DNA from 3 places in the Streptomyces sp. NPDC091387 genome. Region 1 is predicted to be linked to each of the others. Evidence: riboswitches for the same ligand, from Rfam matches in the RefSeq annotation. Region 1 holds a riboswitch; each other region holds the start of a gene.

Region 1 (7,467 bases):
CATGTGGAGTGCCGACCTCAGCAACGGCTACTACGGCGGCCTGCAGTTCTCGCAGGAGGTCTGGAAGTCCTACGGCGGCGAGTCCTACGCCCCGCGCGCGGACCTCGCCAGCCGCTCGCAGCAGATCGCCGTGGCGGAGAAGGTCCTGGACGACAAGGGGCCCAAGGCGTGGCCCAGCTGCGCCGTCATCTCCGGCCTCGCCACGGACGGGTCCCTGCCGGGCGTCGACCCGGGCGACACCCCGTCCGCCGATCCGTCGGAGAGCGCGGACCCGGCCGCGAGTGCCGACCCGTCAGAGAACGCCGACCCGGCGGACGACGCGTCCGAGGGCGCGACGAAGACCCCGTCGGACGACGCCACCGCCGACACCGCCGACAAGGACCGTACGCCGGACGCCCCGGCCTCCCCGTCCGCCACGCCCTCGGCATCCGGCTCCTCTCGTGCGAGCGACCCCTCGGACGCCCCGGACGGGTCCTCCTGGGACGGGGAGACGGGCGGCAGGCACCGCGGCGCGCCGGCCCCGGAGGGGACCGGTGACCGGGACGCGGGGCGGCACGCCTCGCGCGGCGAGGCCGACGCACGGGGCAAGGGCGCACCGGCTGCTGACGGTACGTACACCGTCCGGCCGGGCGACAACCTCTGGGCGATCGCTGACGCACAGGAGCTGCCCGGCGGCTGGACCGAGCTGTACGAGGCCAACAAGGCGGCGGTCGGTTCCGATCCGGACCTCATCCTGCCTGGCCAGAGCCTCGATCTCGGCGTGAAGGCCGGATGAGGGCGGCCGCGCGAGCGGTCTGATCAACAGCTGAAAACGCCTCAAATCTGGGGTACTTAAGAGGCCTATGTCCCACTTTTGACTAAGTGAGACATGGGTCTCTTCGTGTGAACTGGCGCGTCTTGTCCGGGAGCTCCCTCCGCATCCCTTCCGACCTGCGCAAATATATGTTTTTCAGATGCAAGTAAGGGCTGTTTATCCGGTATGTCCTTCTTTGAATGTGGGGGTGGCGTGTGTTTACGGTCAGAACCGCTCGCACCGCGGGCCCCGTCGATCGTCACGCCGAATCCTGCCGTCGGTCGAAGGGAACAGACGCGTAAAGCGCCGTAGGCAGGAGCGGGGGACCCAGGTAAGTGCCGGGCTGGATCGTCGCGAGACGCATCAGGACCGGCTTGGGGTTAAGTCGTGCGCTAGGACGTGCGACCGGGCAACTCACTTGGCCCGAACCCGACAGCTCACCTCGTAGGCGTCGGTGAGGAGAAGTCTCGATGCTGCTTAACAGCAAGGGCAACAAGCACCGCCGTCCGTCCAGGGCCGTCCGTATCGCCACGCTCGCCGGTGTGACCGGTGCCGCCATCGCCGTGCCGCTGATGGGTGCCACCGGCGCCTCCGCGGCCTCCGTCTCCACGTGGGACGCGGTCGCCCAGTGCGAGTCCGGCGGCAACTGGTCCATCAACACCGGCAACGGCTACTACGGCGGTCTGCAGTTCTCGCAGTCCAGCTGGGCCGCCGCCGGCGGTACGCAGTACGCGGCCCGCGCCGACCTGGCCAGCAAGTCCCAGCAGATCGCCGTGGCCGAGAAGCTCCTCGCCATGCAGGGACCGGGTGCCTGGGCCTGCGCCGGTGCCGGCAACCTGAGCAACGACGGTGTCGACCCGGGCGTCGACACTGCCTCCAAGACCGAGACCGCTCCGAAGCAGGAGTCGGCTCCGGCCCAGCAGGCCGAGCCGAAGAAGGCCGAGCGCACCGAGGCCCCCGCCACCAACCGCTCGGACCGCTCGACCGCCCCCGAGGCGGAGCAGAAGAAGACCGTCACCACCCCGACCGGTGAGAAGGTCAAGAAGGGCGACGGCGAGTACAAGGTCGTCACCGGCGACTCGCTGAGCCAGATCGCGGCCGACCACAACGTCAAGGGCGGCTGGGAGCAGCTGTTCAAGCTGAACAAGGACATCGTCACGGACGCCGACATGATCTTCCCGGGCCAGCAGCTCCACCTGGTGAAGTAGTTCAGCACTCTCCTCGCTGACCGCCCCGGCCCGGCCGCACCTCCCCCCGTGCGGCCGGGCCGGGGCTCACCGCTTTCCCGTGTTGATTGTTCAACTGTTGTAGTTACTTGCCAGTAAATTTCTGGCCGTTTGCCCTGCTGTGACCGCTCTTGGGTCCTTTTTCGTCCCAGGGGACGGGCGCGCGGCCGACTGAGACGGCCGCGCCGGTTAGGCTCTTGTCGCAAGGCCAAAGTGACCCTGCACAACCAGCGTCATATCCCAGAAGGAGATGCCTCGTGCCGTCCATCGACGTCGTCGTAGCCCGGGAAATCCTCGACTCCCGGGGCAACCCCACGGTCGAGGTCGAGGTTGGCCTCGACGACGGCAGCACCGGTCGTGCTGCTGTTCCGTCCGGAGCCTCCACCGGTGCGTTCGAGGCCATTGAGCTTCGCGACGGTGACCCCAACCGCTACCACGGGAAGGGCGTCGAGAAGGCGGTCCTCGCCGTGATCGAGCAGATCGGCCCGGAGCTCGTCGGCTACGACGCGACCGAGCAGCGGCTGATCGACCAGGCCATGTTCGACCTGGACGCCACCGAGAACAAGGGCTCGCTCGGCGCCAACGCCATCCTCGGCGTCTCGCTCGCCGTCGCGCACGCCGCGTCCGAGGCCTCGGACCTGCCGCTGTTCCGCTACCTCGGTGGCCCGAACGCGCACCTGCTGCCCGTCCCGATGATGAACATCCTCAACGGTGGGTCGCACGCCGACTCCAACGTGGACATCCAGGAGTTCATGATCGCCCCGATCGGCGCGGAGTCCTTCTCCGAGGCCCTGCGCTGGGGCGCCGAGGTCTACCACACGCTGAAGAAGGTCCTGAAGACCAAGGGCCTGTCCACCGGTCTCGGTGACGAGGGCGGCTTCGCGCCGAACCTGGAGTCCAACCGCGCCGCGCTCGACCTCATCCTCGAGGCCATCAAGGAAGCCGGCTACGCCCCCGGCAAGGACATCGCGCTCGCGCTCGACGTCGCCGCGTCCGAGTTCTACAAGGACGGCAAGTACGAGTTCGAGGGCAAGTCCCGCTCGGCCGCCGAGATGACCGAGTACTACGAGGAGCTCGTCGCCGCGTACCCGCTGGTCTCCATCGAGGACCCGCTGTACGAGGACGACTGGGCCGGCTGGAAGGTCATCACCGACAAGCTCGGCGCCAAGGTGCAGATCGTCGGCGACGACCTCTTCGTCACCAACCCGGAGCGCCTGGCCCGTGGCATCGAGGAGGGCTCCGCCAACGCCCTGCTCGTCAAGGTCAACCAGATCGGTTCGCTGACCGAGACCCTGGACGCCGTCGAGCTGGCCCAGCGCAGCGGCTTCAAGTGCATGATGTCGCACCGTTCCGGCGAGACCGAGGACGTCACCATCGCCGACCTCGCGGTCGCCGTGAACTGCGGTCAGATCAAGACCGGCGCCCCGGCCCGCTCGGACCGTGTCGCCAAGTACAACCAGCTGCTGCGCATCGAGGAGATCCTCGACGACGCCGCGGTGTACGCGGGCCGCTCGGCGTTCCCGCGGTTTCGCTCCGCGAACTGACGAAGACAGCACGGGCTGACAAGCCCGGCCGGGACCGACGCCCCGGCCTCCGTCCGTCCCCGCACTCGGTCCCGTACCGTGTGCGGGGACGGACGTGCGTAATGGGGAGGCGGAGACATGGCCGCGAAGGACCGGGACCGGTTCTCCACCGCGACCCGGCTGAGGCTGCTCGGAGAGCAGACCGCAGCCCGTGTCTACAGGTCCCAGAACCGCCGCCAGGCGCACCGCTCCCGGCTCACCGGCCGGGCGGCCTTCCTGGCGCTGGTCGTCTGCTCCCTGGTCGTCGCCCTCGCGTACCCGATGCGGCAGTACGTGTCGCAGCGCGACGAGATCGCCGACCAGCAGCGGCTCGCGCAGGAGGCCGAGGCACGCACCGAGGAGCTGCGCGACGAGAAGTCGCGCCTCCAGGACGACGCCTACGTCAAGCGGCTGGCCCGCGAGCACCTGCACTACCTTCTTCCGGGAGAGACCGGCTACACGGTGGTCGATCCCGACGCGGTCAAGGAGCGCAACGGAAAGTCGGACGAGTCCGGCCGGCCGTGGCACTCCAACCTGTGGGACGGCGTCGACAGCGCCGACCGCGGCTGACCCGCGTTCCCCCGTACATCTGCGGAACCGCAGTTCGAGCAGCCCGATCAGAACCTAGGCAGGCATGGAAACGCCCCCTCCCCAGACCGAGTCCACCGCGCCCACCGACGCGGACATCGCCGCGTTCCAGCAGCAGCTGGGGCGCCCGCCGCGCGGGCTGCGCGCCATCGCGCACCGCTGTCCGTGCGGAAACCCGGACGTGGTCGAGACGCAGCCCCGGCTGGAGGACGGCACGCCGTTCCCGACGACGTACTACCTGACGTGCCCGCGTGCGGCGTCCGCGATCGGCACGCTGGAGGCGAACGGGGTCATGCGGGAGATGACCGAGCGCCTCGGTACGGACCCCGAGCTGGCGGCCGCGTACCGGGCCGCGCACGAGGACTACATCGCGCGGCGTGACGCCATCGAGGTGCTGGAGGGTTTCCCGAGCGCGGGGGGCATGCCGGACCGGGTGAAGTGCCTGCACGTGCTCGTGGGGCACTCGCTGGCCGCGGGGCCGGGAGTGAACCCGCTGGGGGACGAGGCGATCGCGATGCTGCCGGAGTGGTGGCGCAAGGGGCCGTGCGTGTCGCCGTGCGGCGTGCAGGGTGGGGACGAGAGCTGAGGTTCCCCCTCGGGGGCTCCGCCCCGGACCCCCGCTCCTCAATCGCCGGAGAGGCTTGAAGACATGACGCGCGTGGCCGCCATCGACTGCGGTACCAACTCGATCCGCCTGCTGGTGGCGGATGCCGACCCCGTCACCGGGGAGTTCGCCGAGCTCGACCGGCGGATGGAGATCGTCCGGCTCGGGCAGGGCGTCGACCGGACCGGACGGCTCGCCCCCGAAGCGCTGGAGCGGACGTTCGCCGCCTGCCGGCAGTACGCGGCGGTGATCAAGGAGCACGGCGCGGAGAAGGTCCGCTTCGTCGCCACCTCCGCCTCCCGGGACGCGGAGAACAGGGACGACTTCGTCCGCGGCGTGCTGGACATCCTGGGTGTGGAGCCCGAGGTGATCACGGGTGACCAGGAGGCGGAGTTCTCCTTCGACGGCGCCACCAAGGAGCTCACCGGCCGCGACGACCTCGCGAAGCCGTATCTCGTCGTGGACATTGGCGGCGGCTCCACCGAGTTCGTCCTCGGCGACGACCGGGTGCGGGCCGCCCGGTCCGTGGACATCGGCTGCGTCCGGATGACCGAGCGTCATCTCTCGCGGGACGGCGCGGTCGTCGACCCGCCCACGCCGGACGCGGCCGACGCGATCCGCGCCGACGTCGCCGCCGCCCTGGACCTGGCCGGGCGGAGCGTCCCGCTCACCGGGGCGGGCACGCTCGTGGGGCTCGCCGGCACGGTCACCACCGTGGCCGCGATCGCGCTGGGGCTGGAGGAGTACGACTCCGCGGCGATCCACCACTCCCGGGTCTCCCTGGAGCAGGTCCGGGAGATCACCGGGCGGCTCCTCTCCTCGACCCACGCCGAGCGTGCCGCGATCGGCGCGATGCATCCGGGACGGGTCGACGTGATCGCCTCCGGGGCGCTGATCCTGCTGGCCGTCATGGAGCGGACCGGGGCCCATGAGGTCGTGGTCAGCGAGCACGACATCCTCGACGGGATCGGCTGGTCCATCGCGTAGGTCAGGCCCTGGCGCGCCCTCTCGGGGGCCGGGGCCGCACAGCGCCCTCCTGGGGCCCCCGCGCGGGGCTCCGGGGGCCCGGTGCCCGGAGGGGCGGGAACGTCGCTCATACGCATTCCTGCCTGCACCTTTGAGTCGCTGAGAGCCACCCGAGGGACCCGCTCGGGGACACGTCGCGACGAACTTCGTGAACTTCTTCACAAGGAATTGCGCCCCTGGGGGCGGACTTCTGCTCCGGACGGGCACCCGGGAGGGTGTGCGGGGTCACAGACGGCGGGAACGCGCCGGTTCCGGGGGTGTTGCGGGCGTGTGAACCGAGGGGGTGGTCCACCTCGCCCGGTGGCTCAAGGGCCAGCTCACAAGGGGTGAACAACGTTCGCCGCAGTGTCGTGGTTCCCTTCCGGGAACATGACCTGGGTCACGTGGGCGGCGAAGTGTAGCAGAGGGTGGGCCATACCTTGTGAAGGGGCTCACGAGCTCGCCCCCCGGGTGGGGTGGATACTCGATGGCATGAGCACCACGGAGCGTCCCAGGATCCTCGTAGTAGGGGGTGGGTACGTAGGCCTGTACGCAGCTCGGCGCATCCTGAAGAAGATGCGCTACGGAGAGGCGACCGTCACGGTCGTCGACCCCCGGTCGTACATGACCTACCAGCCCTTCCTCCCCGAAGCTGCTGCCGGCAGCATCTCGCCCCGGCACGTCGTCGTCCCGCTGCGACGCGTGCTGCCGAAGGCCGAGGTCCTCACCGGCCGCGTCACGACCATTGACCAGGACCGCAAGGTCGCCACGGTCGCGCCGCTCGTCGGCGAGGCCTACGAGCTGCCCTTCGACTACCTGGTCATCGCGATGGGCGCCGTCTCGCGCACCTTCCCGATCCCCGGCCTGGCCGAACAGGGCATCGGTATGAAGGGCATCGAGGAGGCCATCGGCCTGCGCAACCACGTTCTGGAGCAGCTGGACAAGGCTGACTCGACGACCGATGAGGATGTCCGCCGCAGGGCGCTCACCTTCGTCTTCGTGGGCGGCGGGTTCGCCGGTGCGGAGACCATCGGCGAGGTCGAGGACATGGCCCGCGACGCGGCGAAGTACTACACGAACGTGAAGCGCGAGGACATGCGCTTCGTGCTCGTCGACGCCGCCGACAAGATCCTTCCCGAGGTCGGCCCGAAGCTGGGCACCTGGGGCCGGGAGCACCTGGAGTCCCGCGGTGTCGAGGTCTTCCTCTCGACCTCCATGGACTCCTGCGTCGACGGTCACGTGGTGCTGAAGAACGGCCTGGAGGTCGACTCCAACACCATCGTGTGGACGGCCGGCGTGAAGCCGAACCCGGCGCTGGCCCGCTTCGGCCTGCCGCTCGGTCCGCGCGGTCACGTGGACACCTCCGAGAAGCTCCAGGTGCAGGGCACCGACTACATCTGGGCCGCGGGCGACAACGCCCAGGTTCCGGACCTGGTCGGCCGCAAGGCCGGCAACCCGAACGCCTGGTGCCCGCCGAACGCCCAGCACGCACTGCGTCAGGCCAAGGTCCTCGGTGACAACGTCATCTCCGGGATGCGCGGCTTCCCGCAGGCCGACTACAGCCACGCCAACAAGGGCGCGGTCGCCGGTCTGGGCCTGCACAAGGGCGTCGCGATGATCGTCGTCGGCAAGATGAAGATCAAGTTCAAGGGCCGCCTCGCCTGGTACATGCACCGTGGCTACCACGGC
Region 2 (7,467 bases), on a different contig from region 1:
CCACTGCGTACGCGTCCAGCAGCCGGGTGACGTCCGCCGGCCGCACCCCACTGACACCCGTCTCGATCCGGCTCACCTTCGACTGGTGCCACCCGAGCAGTTGCGCGGCGTCCCGGCTGGTGAGCCCGGATGTATGGCGCAGACTCCGCAGCTCCTCCCCGAGCTTGCGGCGTCGCACCGCAGGACCGTGCTGCATGTGGTGCCTCCCTCCCACTCCCTGCCGAGCGGACAGTGTGCCGCTCCCGTACCGCGTCCAGCGAAGAGTTCACCGCTTTGAGCGACAGATATATGCATATCTTGGTGGATCGTCGTTACAGAGGGCAGCATCAGTGGCAATCTGGCGCGAAGCACAACACGGACCGATCGCGGGTCGGTTCCGGGTGGGAAAGGGGCGGCCGGCCATGGCGGACCATCAAGAGGCAAGCGTCACTCTGCCGAGCGAGCCGGTCTCGGTCTCCGCGGCCCGGAGGTATGTGGCCAGGGTGCTGGCCGAATGGGGACTGCCCGACGGGAACGAGGCCGCGGACACCATCCGGCTGATCGTCTCGGAGCTCGCGACCAACGCGGTCCAGCACACGTTCGGCCAGTCGCCCACCTTCACCGTGGACCTACGGCTGGAGCGCGAGGAACAGCTGTACCTCGGGGTGACGGACAGTCACCCCCGCTGGCCCCAGCGACTGCCCGCCGCCGTCCAGCAGGACAACGGGCGCGGCATGGTGATCATCCGCTCCCTGGCCAAGGAGTACGGTGGCCGGCTGACCGTCACACCCACCGCCGACGGCGGCAAGACCGTCTGGATCACCCTCCCCTGGAACGTCCCCGTCCAGGGCTGACCGGACCGGTGCCCCGCCGTCAGGGTCACTGCGGCGCGGCGGCCCGGCCGAATCCGCTGCGCAGCAGGGCCCGCAGGGTCGCCGCCGCGGCGCTCGACCGGTCACCGCGGTGCACCACCGAGATCGTCCGGCGGAACGCGGCGGGCTCCAGCCTCCGCACGGACAGCGGCGTCGGCGACATCGCCGCGACCATCTCGGGAACCACCGCGATGCCGATGCCCGCGCTGACCAGGGCGCACACCAGCGCGTAGCCGGGCGACTCGCAGACGACCGCCGGCAGGGCGCCCGCCGCGGCCAGCGCGTTCTCCACTCCGCGCCGCGGCGGATGCGTGGGCGCGCTGCTGATCAGTGGCCGGCCCGCCAGGTCCGTCACCGGAAGCCGCCCGCTGCCGTCGGCCAGGACCTGCCCGACAGCGGTGATCAGCACCAGTTCCTCGACCAGCAGGGGCTCGGCGCTGACGCCCGAGGGGAGCGGCGTCGCGGCGGCCGGTTCGTACGCGTGCGTCAGCGCGAGATCGACCTCGCCCGCCGCCACCGCCGCGACCCCGCCCGGCGGCTCGTACTCCGTGACGACCAGCTCCACGTCCGGATGTGCCCGGCGGAAGGCGCTCAGCACGGGAGGCAGCAGATGGATACCTGCCGTGGTGAAGGTGCCGACCCGCAGCCGTCCGCCGGAGAGCCCGGCCAGGCGGGCCAGCTCGTGGCGGGCCTGGTCCATCTCGTCCAGGACCCGTCGGGCCCGGCCGGCGAGCAGCTCGCCCGCGGCCGTGAGACGGGCGCCCCGGTGGTGCCGGACCAGCAGCGCGGCACCGGCCTCCCGCTCCAGCTTGGCGAGCTGCTGGGAGAGCGCGGGAGCGGTGTAGCCCAGGCGGGCGGCGGCCCGGGTGATCGAACCGGCCTCGGCGACCGCCACCAGTGCCGCGAGCCGTGTCGGGTCGTACATTAAGCATTCCTTTTGGCAGACCCACAAGATTGCAAGTACATGCTAAAGGCCGTTCGGGTCCAGGGTGGAGCCATGGACGCCCAACTGACTGCCTTCCTCGGAGTCGCCGCCGCCATGGTCGCGCTGCCCGGAGCTGATTTCACCGTCGTCGTGCGCAACGCCCTCGCCTCGCGGTCGGCGGGGGTGGCGACCGCGCTCGGTGTCGCCGGGGGCCTGCTCGTCCACACCGCGCTCGCCGTCGCCGGACTGGCCGCCGTACTGGTGGCGGTCCCGGTGCTGTTCCGTACGGTTCAGCTCCTCGGCGGGGCGTACGTGCTCTACCTGGGCATCAGCGCGCTGCGCACCGCCCTGCGCCGCGACGGGCGGGCGCACGCCGCCGAAGCCGCGGGGGAGCGGCCGGACGGCGGGCAGGCCGTCATCGGGACCCGACGCGCACTGCGCCAGGGCTTCCTGACCAACGCACTGAACCCCAAGGCGCCGGTGCTCTTCCTCAGCCTCCTTCCGCAGTTCGTCCCCACCGGGGCCGACCCGCTGCCCAGGACGCTGCTGCTGGCCGCGATCGTCGTGCTGCTCGCACTGGTCTGGTTCCCGGCCGTGGCGCTCCTGGTGGACCGCCTGGGCCGGTGGCTGCGCCGGCCGCGCACCGCCCGCGCGATCGAGGGCGGCAGCGGCGCGGCACTCACCGCACTCGGGGCTGTGCTGGTGACCGGTACCCTGCTGCGCTGACCTCAGGTGCGGATCCGATGGCGGGGCGGAGGCGTCAACGGACCCGCCCGTAGTAGACGCTCTTCGTCCAGATCCTCTCCAGCCGGACCACGGCGCCAGTCTTCGGCGAGTGCCAGATCTTGCCGCTGCCCGCGTAGATGCCCACGTGGAAGACGCTGCGGCCGGAGTGGAAGAAGACCAGGTCGCCGCGTTGCCGCTTCGAGGCCGAGATGTGGCGGGTCTTGTTGTACTGCTGCTGGGCCGTGCGCGGGAGACTTTTGCCCGCCTTCTTGAACGAGTACAGCGTCAGCCCTGAACAGTCGAAGCGGCTGGGGCCGCTCGCGCCCCACCGGTATGGCGATCCCTTTTTCGACGCGGCGATGTTGAGCGCCTTCATCGAATGGGTCGCGGCCTGGGCGTCGGTCACGGCGCCGGGGACGAACAGCGTGCCACCGACAGCGGCGAGAGTCATGACCGAGGCCGTCGCGGCCCGGCCGAGCAGAGACGGGACATGAACCTGCGCACTCATGCGCAACCCTTCGTCAGCCGCCTGTGAAGGATGACCTGTCGGGTTCGGGCTGGCGAAGTTGCCCGGCCGCACAAGGCGGCTTCACCCCGAGGGACAACCGGAGATCCGGTCGGCCCGTTGTGCTCGGGTCCTCCACTCCTGCCGATCCACTCCTGTCGACCAGGCATCCGGACAGCGGCAGGACTCGGCGTCCGCCCGGACCGCCCCGCCGCGGTGGCGGGGGCTTGTCGTCCCAGGGATCTTGACTCACCGAACGCCGGATTTCCGAGGTGAAACAGTGATATGTGAGGCTCGTCACGGCTGGGCTGTTCGGGTGGACAGGGGGCCTTTCGGGGCGTTGCCGGAGGCCCCCTGCCGGTGCCGTACCAGCGGCGGAACGGGAGATTTCACCCATAGCCCATCTCGAAAGCGCAAGTTGAGCTGTCCCTCGTGCGAGGTATCGCCTACGCCGAACGAGCGAGATAATTCGGTCCACCCGTCGGGCGTGTCGGCGCAGGTGAGTTGATCAACTCGTCCGGGCCGGCGGCACGGTGACCCGCCCGGCGCGACGCTCGCCGTCCAGTACCCGCAGCGCCCGCGTCAACGTGGCGGAGTGGATCCGGGCTTCACCCCGCTCATGCATCAACGCGAGCGCGTCCCGCAGCGCCGCGGCGTGCGAGGCGAGCGCCTGCGCGGCGCGCAGGGCCCGGTAGGTGTCGTCGGCGTGGGCCGGATTGATCCGGCCCACCTGGTCGACGACTTGCAGATAGCGGTCGATGAACTCGCCCTCCGCGCGGGTCAGGGCGGGCAGCGGCGGGAACTCCGGTGGCTGCATCGGGGGTTCACCGCGCGACGGGCGGCGGCGGCACGGGCCCCCGGCTCTGCACGATGTGGTCGATCAGCCCATAGGCCTTGGCGCCCTCGGCGTCGAGGATGAGATCGCGCTCGGTGTCGGCGGTGACCTGTTCGGCGGAGCGGCCGGTGTGACGGACCAGCATGCCCGTCAGCGTCTCGCGCATCCTGGCCAGTTCCCGGGCCTCGATCTCCAGATCGGATGGCTGTCCCTGTACCGGTTCGGCGAGTTCCGGCTGCTGCAGCACGACCCGTGCGCCGGGCAGCGCGTGCCGTCGGCCGGGGGCTCCCGCGGCCAGCAGTACGGCCGCTGCGGCGCCCGCCTGGCCGAGGCAGAAGGTCTCCACCTCGCAGGTGAGGAACGCCATCGTGTCGTAGACGGCGGTCATGGCTCCGAACGAGCCGCCGGGGGAGTTGATGTAGAGCTGGATGGGCCGGTCGGGTTCGTTGTGTTCCAGGTACATGAACTGGGCGACCAGGTCGTTGGCCGCGACGTCGTCGACCGGAGTGCCCAGGAAGACGACCCGTTCGGCCAGCAGCTTGGAGTACGGGTCGAGCGTGCGGGTCCCCTGGGACGTGCGCTCGGTGAACTCGGGCAGTACGTAGCGGGCGGCGGGGCGGTACATGGCGAAGACCTCTCCTCCGGGGCGCGCAGGGGTCCGTGAGGCCGCCTGCGCGCGCGTCTGTAGAAAATGTACAGGACGTACAGAAGGCTATGAGGTGGTGGTCAACTGGCTGACCGCGCCCACGCACTTGTGGCGGGTGGATCGCTGGGCCGGGGAGTGGACGGTGGAGGAAGACTTCGCGATCGAGCCGGAGTTGCTCAACGACGACCATCTGGGCCGGGCCCCGGATGCCGTTGCCTCGCACCTGACGGAGATCACCGACAGCGTCGGGCCCGGGCGATCAGCGAGTTCGGCATTGATGTCTCCACGTTCCACTGGGACATGACATCGATGTCGCTGTATGGCGCCTACCCGGCCGAGGAATATCCCCGCATCAAGCACGGCCGTCCCAAGGGCCGCCGCCGCGACCTCAAGCAGACCCAGACCGGACTGGCGGTGACCGGCGCGGCGGCATCCCGCTGCTGTCCCGCGTCATCGAGGGCGGAGCCGCGGAGATCTCGCAGATCACCGGCACCATGAAGAGTCTGCGCGCGATGGCCAGGCCGAAGAAGTTCTTGCTGATCGCCGATTGCAAGCTCATCTCGTACGGCAACGTCACTGCCCTGATCAAGGCCGGGACCGATTTCATCGCCCCGGCCCCCGCTTCCAAGGTCGAGGACGCGGCCTACGCCGCCCTCGGCCCTGAACCGGCCTCCGTCATGGACGACACCCCGGCCCGCGGCGAGGACACCCCCCGGAGCGCACGAGACCTACCGGATCCCGGAGGACACCCATCTGCTGGCCGGGCCCGCGAGAGCGATCCTCCGCTTGAGATACGCCGGATCCTGGTGCACTCCGCCGACAACGCCAAAGGCCAGCAGCGGGCCGTGACAAACGCCTGGCCAAGGCCCGCGAGGACCTCGACAAGCTTCAGCACTCAGCCGGCGGCCGCTCCTACAACCCCGCCGGGAAGATCAGCGCACGCGTCGGCGTGATCACCAAGACCCGCCGGGTCTCCGGCTGCCTGCACACCGAGATCACCACCGGCGAAACCGGCCGGCCCACCCTGTCCTGGCACTTCGACCAAGACGTACTCCAGCCCGCGGCAGCCGTCGACGGCTGGTATGCGCTGCTGACCACTCGCACTCCCGAACAGGCCGATCCCAGCGCGATCACCGCAATTCAGCGCGGCGACGCGCTTGTTGTCCTGCACGAAGAGGGGGGTGACGGCCAGCAGGCCTTTGAAGTCGCCGTATCTGCGCGCGACCGTCATCACCCCGGGTATCCAGCTCGACCTCCTCGGCCTCGAACCCACAGCCCCGCTGGCCAGAGACCTGAACGGCCTTAGCAGGGAGAAGAGTTTCGCCCTCAGCCACCGGTGAGCAATGGAATGGCTGGGACGATGCCTCGGTGAACTACATGTCGCATTTCAGTATCGGTCCTGGTCACGAGTGGCAGCATCTCCCGGAACCCAGGCGAGTCGAGCCCGGCCAGTGGCCGAAGTTGGAGGCCGCGCTCGCCGTGGTCAACCGCGACCTGATGGCAACCCTGCCAGGCCAGGACGCGCTGATACTGATGCTTGCCCCGTCTTGCGAGCCGCTGCCCCGGGGATCCAACGATAGAGATCAGATCTACGTGGCGATGCCGGACGGCCGTTGGCACGGCAACTCGGTCAATTCGTGCGACTTGGAGGAGGACGACCCGCCAGAGCCGGACGATGCGGCGACGGTCCTGTCCGTGATCGCGGATGCGGCGCAAGAAACCCTCGCGGAGCTGCTCTGGCAGGTCTGGCCGATCTGCTCGGCACACAACATCGGAATGCACCCTCGGCCCGCAGGAACCACCGATGGCTGGTGCCAGAGCGAAGCAGACTCGGCAGGCCCACCGGTGTGGTGGTGCCGGGGCGGCCGGGATGGCACGTGCCACGACGTCTCCCTGGTGGGCGAGTTGGCCGCCACCCTGCCGGGCAAGCGGCATCGGGCCCTCCGGCGCAGCGAGCGCGCACAGGATGGTCGCCGATAACCGCAGGGCATACGACTGCGCATGCCCGCTGGAACCCATCATCCATTGCCACCCGCGAAGTACGGAGTTGGTATCCCGCCGTCGAAGCTGACGTCCTCCCAGCGCAGTCCGGCGACCTCGGCGGGGCGGAGGCCCATGAGGCAGAGTATGAGTGAAGCGAGCAGACGTTCGCCCTGGATGCTGAGAAGGAAGTCCCTGACCTCGACGACGTTCCACGGGGCGAGAGGGACTGCTGGACGGATAGGTGACACCTGACCTGGCTTGCTGAGAGGCGGCCTGGAAGGATGTTGCGGTGCCCAAGCCGGATCCGAAGGGGTTCCGCGAGGACGTCGTGCGGGTCGCGCGCAACCGTGAGCCCGGCGTCCTGCTGGGACAGATCGCCGCCGGCTTCGGCGTCCACTCGATCACGCTGTCGAAGTGGCTGCGCCGTGCAGGCACCGATGAGGGATCCAGGCCCACAAACGCATCCGGCTGCTGGAGCAGGAGAACGAGGTCCTGCGGAGGGCTGCGGCGTATCTGTCGCAGGCGAACCTGCCGCCAAAATGATGTACCCGTTCGTCCGCGAGCCGGTCACCGCCGCTGCCCCTCACCGGGTGCTGGTGCTGGTGCCGGTGGCGGTGACGTGCCGGGTACTCGGGCCGGCCCGCCAGGCCTACTCCCGGTGGCCGGCCTCGCCGGTCACAGGTTCCGAGCTCGCCGAGGCGTACCGGGGCAACGTCCTGTTCGACGCGCATCGCGATGATCCCGAGTTCGGTCACCGCTTCCTTCTCGACGAGGCCCGGGCCGCCGGTGAGCCGATGGCTGAGCGGACCGCCTGGCGGATCTGCAGGGACAAAGGCTGGTGGAGTGCCTTCGGTAAGCGCAGCGGCCGTGGGAAGAAGGCCACGGCCGGGCCAGCTGTCCATATGCTCCAGCGCGTACGGAGTTGCGTGCACCACTGATTGGTCTCAGCGCCTGCAGAGCTGATCCGGGCGTCGGTGCTGGGTAGGCGGCGCCGCG
Region 3 (7,467 bases), on a different contig from region 1:
TTCGAGCGCGACGGCGGCGAGCTCCTGGAGGTTCTCGATCCGGGTCTCGTCCTGCGGGTCGGTCGAGGCCTGGAGCTCGGCGAGGTAGCCGGTCCGCTCCATGACCGCCTCCAGCACCACCGCGGGCCCCGCGCCCGACTCGACGATCGTGCGCAGCTCCTCCATCAGCGTGTTGAACCGCTTGACGGCGTTGGCGGAGCGCGCGGCCATGCCGTACGCCTCGTCGACGCGGCGCAGCGCCTGCGGGAAGGTGATCTTCTCGCGCAGGGACAGGGCGTCGATCATCGCCTCGGCCCGGTCGCCGATGCCGCGCTTGGGCACGTTCAGGATGCGGCGCAGCGGGACCGTGTCCTCGGGGTTGGAGAGGACCCGGAGGTAGGCCAGGACGTCCCGGACCTCCTTGCGCTCGTAGAAGCGCACACCGCCGACGACCTTGTACGGGAGGCCGACCCGGATGAAGATCTCCTCGAAGACACGGGACTGCGCGTTCGTCCGGTAGAAGATCGCGACGTCGCCTGCCTTGGCGTCGCCCGCGTCGGTCAGCCGGTCGATCTCGTCGGCGACGAACTGCGCCTCGTCGTGCTCGGTGTCCGCGACGTAGCCGGTGATCCGGGCGCCGGAGCCGGCGTTGGTCCAGAGGTTCTTCGGGCGGCGGCTCTCGTTGCGCTCGATGACGGCGTTGGCGGCGGACAGGATCGTCTGGGTGGAGCGGTAGTTCTGTTCCAGCAGGATCGTGGTCGCGTCCGGGTAGTCCTCCTCGAACTGGAGGATGTTGCGGATCGTGGCGCCGCGGAAGGCGTAGATCGACTGGTCCGCGTCACCGACGACGCACAGCTCGCCGGGGGCGTCGGCGGCACCGGCCGGGCCGACCAGTTCCCGTACGAGCGTGTACTGGGCGTGGTTGGTGTCCTGGTACTCGTCGACCAGGACGTGCCGGAACCGGCGGCGGTAGTGCTCCGCGACGTCGGGGAAGGCCTGGAGCAGGTGGACCGTCGTCATGATGATGTCGTCGAAGTCCAGCGCGTTGGCCTCGCGCAGCCGGGACTGGTACATCGCGTAGGCCTGGGCGAGCGTCTTCTCGAAACCGTCCGCGGCCTGGCCGGCGAAGGTCTCCTCGTCGATCAGCTCGTTCTTGAGGTTCGACACCTTCGCCGTGAACGACTTCGGCGGGAAGCGCTTCGGGTCGAGGTCGAGATCACGGCAGACCAGGGCCATCAGCCGCTTGGAGTCCGCGGCGTCGTAGATCGAGAACGAGGACGTGAAGCCGAGCTTCTTCGACTCGCGGCGCAGGATCCGGACGCACGCGCTGTGGAAGGTCATGACCCACATGGCGTTGGCGCGGGGGCCGACGAGCTGCTCGACGCGCTCCTTCATCTCGCCGGCGGCCTTGTTGGTGAAGGTGATCGCCAGGATCTGGCCGGGGTGCACCCCCCGCTCGGCGAGCAGGTGGGCGATGCGGTGGGTCAGCACCCGGGTCTTGCCCGAGCCGGCCCCGGCGACGATGAGCAGCGGGGATCCCGCGTGCACGACGGCGGCGCGCTGTTCGGTGTTCAGCCCGTCGAGCAGCGCGGCGGCGTCGATCACCGGGCGGTGGGCCCCGTCGCGGTAGTACGCGTCGCGGGGCGGCGGGGGCCCGTCGAACACGCCCCCGAAGAGGTCCTCCGGCACCGCTTCGGGTGCGGAGTCCTCGGGGGGCGGCGGGGGCCCTTCCTCCGTGTGCTGGAGGCCGGCCAGGAAACTGTCGTCAAAGAGGCTGCTCATCGCTGTCCGAGTCTAGGCGGCCCTACTGACACCCCGGGCTCACATGGCGAACCGCACACCTCCGCGCGGCCACCCTGAGCGATGCCGGACCCACGCTGCGTGGCCGGTTCCCGTGCCTGACCTGCCCGCACCGCGTCCACTTCGGCAAGGTCACGAAAATGTATCGGGCATTTCGAACATCAACCTTCACAGCGGCACCATGAATTGGCTAGCGTGCACGTTCGGGCGGCCCGTACCCCCAGAGGCGATCCACGCCGAGCGGACGTCCACGCCGAATCCGGGCTGCCCGTACGGAGTCCGGAACCGGGGACCCACACGCAGCACCGGGGTGAATCGGTCCGAAATGCCCCACCAGGACCGTAGGGCAGCCTTCCGTTCCGCCCGAACCCGACAGCTAACCCGGTAGGCGGTCCACGGAAGGAGATGCCGGCCTTGGCGTCGCATCGCAAACCGCGCCCCCGGGTGCGCAGCACCACCCCGGCCATCGGATTCACGACGGTCGCACTCGCCTCGGTGACCCTGCTGTCCACGCAGAGCGCGCTGGCGGCCCCGGCCCCGAAGCCCAGCATCGAGGACGTGCAGAAGAAGGTCGACGACCTCTACCGGCAGGCGGGTACCGCGACCCAGCACTACGACCAGGCGAAAGAGGCGTCCGCCAAGCAGCGCACCGAGGTGGACACGCTGCTGGACGACATCGCCCAGCGCGCCGACAAGCTGAACGACGCCCGCCGGACGCTCGGGAACTACGCCGCGGCCCAGTACCGCGACGGGGCGCTCGCGCCGACCGCCACCTTCTTCCTGGCGAACGACCCGCAGTCGTTCTTCGACCAGACCCACCTGATGAACCGGATGGCCACGAACCAGCAGCAGGCCGTCACGGACTTCCGTACGAAGCAGGCCGAGGCGTCCAGGAAGCGTGCCGAGGCGGTGACGAGCCTGGAGACGCTCACCACGTCCCAGACCCGGCTGCGCACCAGCAAGCAGAACGTCCAGGACAAGCTGGCCGAGGCCCGCACGCTGCTGTCGAAGCTGACCGCGGAGGAGAAGGCGCGCCTCGCCGAGCTGGAGCAGAAGAAGAAGGACGAGGCCAGGCGCAAGGCGGCGGAGCTGGCGACGAAGCAGGCCGCCGCGAAGGCGGAGGCCGACCGCAAGGCCAAGGAGGCCGGGGGCGGGACCGGCACGGGCACCGGGAGCGGCTCGGGCACCGGGACGGGTTCCGGCGGCTCGGACAGCAGCGCGACGACGAAGGCCGGGAAGGTCCTCGCGTTCGCCAGGGCCCAGATCGGCAAGCCGTACGTCTGGGGGGCGACCGGCCCGTCCTCGTACGACTGCTCGGGGCTCACCCAGGCGGCCTGGAGGGCGGCGGGCGTCAGCATTCCGCGGACCACCTGGGACCAGGTGAACGTCGGGACCCGGATCGCGACGGCGGATCTGCAGCCGGGGGACCTGGTCTTCTTCTACGACGACATCAGCCACGTCGGCATCTACAAGGGCGACGGCATGATGATCCACGCGCCGAAGCCGGGGGCGAACGTGCGCGAGGAATCGATCTACTACATGCCGATCTACGGGAGCGTGCGGCCCGGCTAGGGGCGTTGCGGTACGGCGGGTGGCCCCGCGGCGGCGGCCACCCGCCGGCCGTTGCCCGGCCGGTCGGCCCAGGCCGGGCCAGGTCGGGTCAGGTCCAGAGCGTGGCGATGAAGATGTTGACGACCGTCAGTCCGCCCACCGCCGCGAAGAGGCCCTTCTCGACCTTCTCCTCGTCCCGCTTGACGTAGACGAGCCCGAGGACGACGACCAGGATCAGCAGCTTGATGCCTATCTTGACGTTGTTCACGGGGTGGTCGTCGGCCTGGTCGAGCCCGACCAGGGCGATACCGGTGACCAGCATGGTCAGCGCGCCGTGCAGCATCCCCGGCACGAAGCGCGCCGTCCCCGCCCCCATCGCCTTCATCTGGGTGAGGAAGCCACCCAGCAGGGCGGCGATTCCGATGATGTGCAGGGCGACGAAGACATCGATGAGTACACGCATGGTTCCGCACCTTAGCCCTGGCCATATCAGCCTCCCGCGGCCAGGTGAGGCTTACTGGACGCTTGACTGATGAATGCACCAATTGCCTGACTCTGGTGCAATTTTTCCAGTCATCCAGCGACAACACTGGTCAAAATTCGGGCAATAGGCGTCATTACGACTCCTGCCCGTGCCCCGGGTTTAGCGTCCCTACCCAGGTGACCGGATCACCGCCGCTCCGCACCCGGACGGCACCGTCCGGTCGCCCCGCCGAGAGATCCGGCGGCGGGCCGCTCCCCCTGTTGGTGACCCGCCGCCGGACCGGGCGGGCCCGCCGGTAGGCCCCGACGGGCAGTCGACAGGAAGGACCCCCGCCCTCGTGGCCGCGCACCGGAAACCCAAGCAGCGCCCGTACAACGGCTCTGCTGCCCGCACCGCAGCGACCCTCGCCCTCGCCGGGGCCGCGACCGCTGCCGCGCTGCCGGGATCCGCGCACGCCGACCCGACGCCCACCCCCGCCCGGGTCAAGGCCGAGGTGGACCGGCTGTACCGGGAGGCGGAGGTCGCCACCGAGCAGTACAACGGCGCGAAGGTGAAGGCGGCCGCCGCCGCCGAGTCCATCGACACGATGCGCGACGAGGCCGCCCGCAAGACCGAGCGGCTCAACGCCTCGCGCGACGCGCTGGGCGCGTACGCGGCGGCGCAGTACCGTTCCGGCGGTCTCGACCCGTCCCTCCGGCTGGCGCTCTCCTCGGACCCCGACCAGTACCTGGAGCGCGCCTCCTACGTGGAACGGGCCGCGGCCGGCCGGGCCGACGAGGTGCGCACCGTGCAGCGCCAGGTCGCGGACGTGGCCCAGCTGCGGTCGGAGGCGGCGGGACAGCTGGCCGAGCTCACCGCCCGCCAGGCCGACCTGAAGAAGCACCGGGCGACGGTCCGCGCCAAGCTGTCAGAGGCCCGCACACTGCTGGCCCGCCTCTCCCCCGCCCAGCGCGCCGCGTACAACGCCTCGGACGGCGGCCGCGGCGCGGGCCACGCCGACCGCAGCTCCGCGCGCGGCTCGGACCGGGCACCGAACGCCCGCGCCGCGGCAGCCGTCGCCTTCGCGTACGGGGCCCTCGGCAAGCCGTACGTCTGGGGCGCCACCGGCCCCTCCTCGTTCGACTGCTCCGGCCTCACCCAGGCCGCCTGGCGGTCCGCGGGCGTCTCGCTCCCCCGGACCACGTACACCCAGATCAACGCCGGGCAGCACGTCACCAGGTCCGAACTCGCCCCCGGTGACCTGGTGTTCTTCTTCTCGGGCGTCAGCCATGTCGGCCTCTACATCGGCAACGGCCGGATGATCCACGCCCCTCGCCCGGGGGCCCCGGTGCGCATCGCGCCGGTCGACGAAATGCCCTTCGCCGGAGCGACCCGGGTGGCATAGGGGACGCGGACCAGCCCTACGCGCCGATCCGGCTACGGGCCCACTTCACCAGCTCGCGGTCGGCGAGGCTCGTGACCCACAGATCGGCCTGCTCGGCCTCCGGACCCGGCGGGACGGCGCCGAGACCGATGACGCGGAGGCCCGCCCGGCGGGCCGATTCCATGCCCGTGAGCGAGTCCTCCACGGCCAGGGCCTCCTCGGGCGGAACGCCGCAGAGGCGGGCCGCCACGTCGTAGACGTCGGGCTCCGGCTTCGGCCGCACGGTCTCCCCGGCGACGACCACGTGTTTGAAGGAGCGGAGGAGACCGGCCCGGTCGAGGCACGATTCCACCATCTCCCGGGGGCAGTTGCTCGCCACCGCGAGAGGGAGGTGGCGGGCGGCCAGCCCGACCAGCGCGGCGGCACCCGGCATGGTGACGGGGTCCTCGTCGACCAGCGCGGTGAAGGTGATGAGGAGCGTGTCGGCCAGGTCGTCCGCGAGATCCGGCTTCCCGGTCTCCTTGGCCATGAGCGCGCCGCACTCCTTGTAGTGCACGCCCTTGGCGCGGCCGGCGAATCCGGCCGGCGGCTTGAGGCCGAAGGCCCGGAAGGTGCTGGTCCGGGCCTCCTGCCAGTGCCGTTCCGTGTCCATCAGGGTCCCGTCGCAGTCGAAGACGATGGCGGACGGGGACCACGAAAGAATGTTACGAGCTGTCATGTCACTACCGTTCTCGGAGACTGCTCCGACCTGTGAGGTGCATGAGTGCCGGTGAACGCCGGAATTCGGGTGGGCCACTCGCAGAAATAAGAGGGCCGAAAGACTCACCGGCCACTGCGAGCATGTGCACGCCGCTGAGCGCGCCGCGCCGGACGTCGATCACCGTTTTCGACTCATGCCGAAAACATCGTAGCCATTACGTTATTTCCGCCCCTCCGATTTCCGCAATCACCAATTCGAGTGCATGAAAATTCCGCGACCGCGGGCGGCCGGCGCTCGCGCACGGGACGGAGAAGGGGCCGCGGCGCCCGGAATATGCCCATCGGGCCTGGTGAGCCGCACTTCCGGTGCGCCGCAGTGCCGTTCGGGGCGGAGCCATCAGGCTCACGCGAACCGATTTCCGCCGACAGGGCGACAGATTGTGTGAACACTCACCCGCACGCGCACCGTGGCGAAATAATAAGATCTTCGCGCGCCGCGACCGAGCCCTCCCGGGGGAGGGTCCGAATTCCCCGTCGCAGCGTCAGAACGTTTGAGCGAAGGTGGAACTGAAGTGCAGGACAGGGCTCACGCCACCCGAAAAGCACTGCTGGAATCAGCAGCACATCTATTTGTCGAACGGGGATATGCGGGAACGAGTGTAAATGACATAAGTGATCACTCGGGAAAAACCAGTGGGGCGATCTATTTCCATTACTCCAGCAAGGAGAAGCTGGCACTGGCCGTGGTGCGCGAGCAGTTCTCCACCTGGCCGCAGCTCGCCGCCCCCTACGCCTCCCCCGACATGCCCCCGTTCGAGAAACTGATCGTTCTCAGTTTCGGTGTCGCGCGGTCCCTCAACGAGGACGTCGTGGCGCGCGCGGGCGCACGGCTGTGGGCGGAACGCCGCGGCATCGAGGCAGCCGTGCCCACGCCGTTCGACGCCTGGGCCCTGTCCGTCACCCGGCTGCTCGCCGAGGCCCGCGCGAGGGGTGAACTGGCGCCGGGGGTGGAGCCGTCGGCGGCGGCCGTGACGCTCGTGTGCGCATTCTTCGGCCTCTGCACACTGACCGACGACCTGCCGGGCGGGCGGGGCTGGAGGGAGCGGCTGGACCACTGGTGGCTGCTGATACTGAAGTCCCTGCAGGCGGACCCGGACCCGGCCGCTCTGCTCGCCCGCGCACGGGCGCGGATTCCCGCCCAGCCGTAGGTCCCGGCTCCGTGTCCGTATCGCGCCGGCCGACGGAATATCCCTTCGCCGGAGCGGCCCGGGTGGCATAGGATCCCGTCCTTCCTGCCCACCGACCGTCCGACCCACCGGACATCCGGCCGAGCGGACATCCGGCCCAACGGACCGAGGGACACCCACACATGCCGACGGACTTCGACGTCCAGACCTACGCCCGCACGCTCGCCCTGCGCTCCCCGGACCATTACCGGGTCGGCCCGTTCACCGTGCGCCACAACGTGAACTGGTCGCTGAAATACGCCAATTACGCGATCCCGGACCAGGGCGCCGAACCGGCACCCGGTGAACTCGATGCCCTGATCGCGGCGTTCCGCGAGCGGGACCGGATGCCGCGCCTGGAGTAC

What was found. A riboswitch is a leader RNA that binds a small molecule or an ion and turns the genes downstream of it on or off. The one in region 1 is predicted to bind cyclic di-AMP.
Region 2: another riboswitch for cyclic di-AMP. It lies ahead of ACIQM0_RS10415 (C40 family peptidase); the one in region 1 lies ahead of ACIQM0_RS25040 (transglycosylase family protein).
Region 3: another riboswitch for cyclic di-AMP. It lies ahead of ACIQM0_RS22290 (NlpC/P60 family protein); the one in region 1 lies ahead of ACIQM0_RS25040 (transglycosylase family protein).

The regions. Positions count from the first base shown of each region.
Region 1 is NZ_JBIVTZ010000012.1:92,886-100,352, reverse strand. Features, by position in the region: gene ACIQM0_RS25045 (transglycosylase family protein) at 1-775, shown strand, start outside; cyclic di-AMP (ydaO/yuaA leader) riboswitch at 1,088-1,259, shown strand; gene ACIQM0_RS25040 (transglycosylase family protein) at 1,264-2,001, shown strand; gene eno (phosphopyruvate hydratase) at 2,277-3,563, shown strand; gene ACIQM0_RS25030 (septum formation initiator family protein) at 3,681-4,151, shown strand; gene ACIQM0_RS25025 (DUF501 domain-containing protein) at 4,216-4,755, shown strand; gene ACIQM0_RS25020 (exopolyphosphatase) at 4,819-5,760, shown strand; gene ACIQM0_RS25015 (NAD(P)/FAD-dependent oxidoreductase) at 6,271-7,467, shown strand, end outside.
Region 2 is NZ_JBIVTZ010000004.1:220,677-228,143, reverse strand. Features, by position in the region: gene ACIQM0_RS10435 (helix-turn-helix domain-containing protein) at 1-196, opposite strand, end outside; gene ACIQM0_RS10430 (ATP-binding protein) at 402-833, shown strand; gene ACIQM0_RS10425 (LysR family transcriptional regulator) at 859-1,776, opposite strand; gene ACIQM0_RS10420 (LysE family translocator) at 1,849-2,502, shown strand; gene ACIQM0_RS10415 (C40 family peptidase) at 2,537-3,010, opposite strand; cyclic di-AMP (ydaO/yuaA leader) riboswitch at 3,014-3,210, opposite strand; gene ACIQM0_RS10410 (hypothetical protein) at 3,516-3,824, opposite strand; gene ACIQM0_RS10405 (ATP-dependent Clp protease proteolytic subunit) at 3,832-4,467, opposite strand; gene ACIQM0_RS10400 (hypothetical protein) at 4,562-4,792, shown strand; gene ACIQM0_RS10395 (hypothetical protein) at 5,384-5,719, opposite strand; gene ACIQM0_RS10390 (hypothetical protein) at 5,866-6,468, shown strand; gene ACIQM0_RS10385 (hypothetical protein) at 7,011-7,409, shown strand.
Region 3 is NZ_JBIVTZ010000010.1:244,548-252,014, reverse strand. Features, by position in the region: gene pcrA (DNA helicase PcrA) at 1-1,761, opposite strand, end outside; cyclic di-AMP (ydaO/yuaA leader) riboswitch at 2,021-2,186, shown strand; gene ACIQM0_RS22290 (NlpC/P60 family protein) at 2,185-3,351, shown strand; gene ACIQM0_RS22285 (hypothetical protein) at 3,440-3,793, opposite strand; gene ACIQM0_RS22280 (NlpC/P60 family protein) at 4,152-5,198, shown strand; gene ACIQM0_RS22275 (HAD family hydrolase) at 5,215-5,895, opposite strand; gene ACIQM0_RS22270 (ScbR family autoregulator-binding transcription factor) at 6,449-7,084, shown strand; gene ACIQM0_RS22265 (GNAT family N-acetyltransferase) at 7,246-7,467, shown strand, end outside.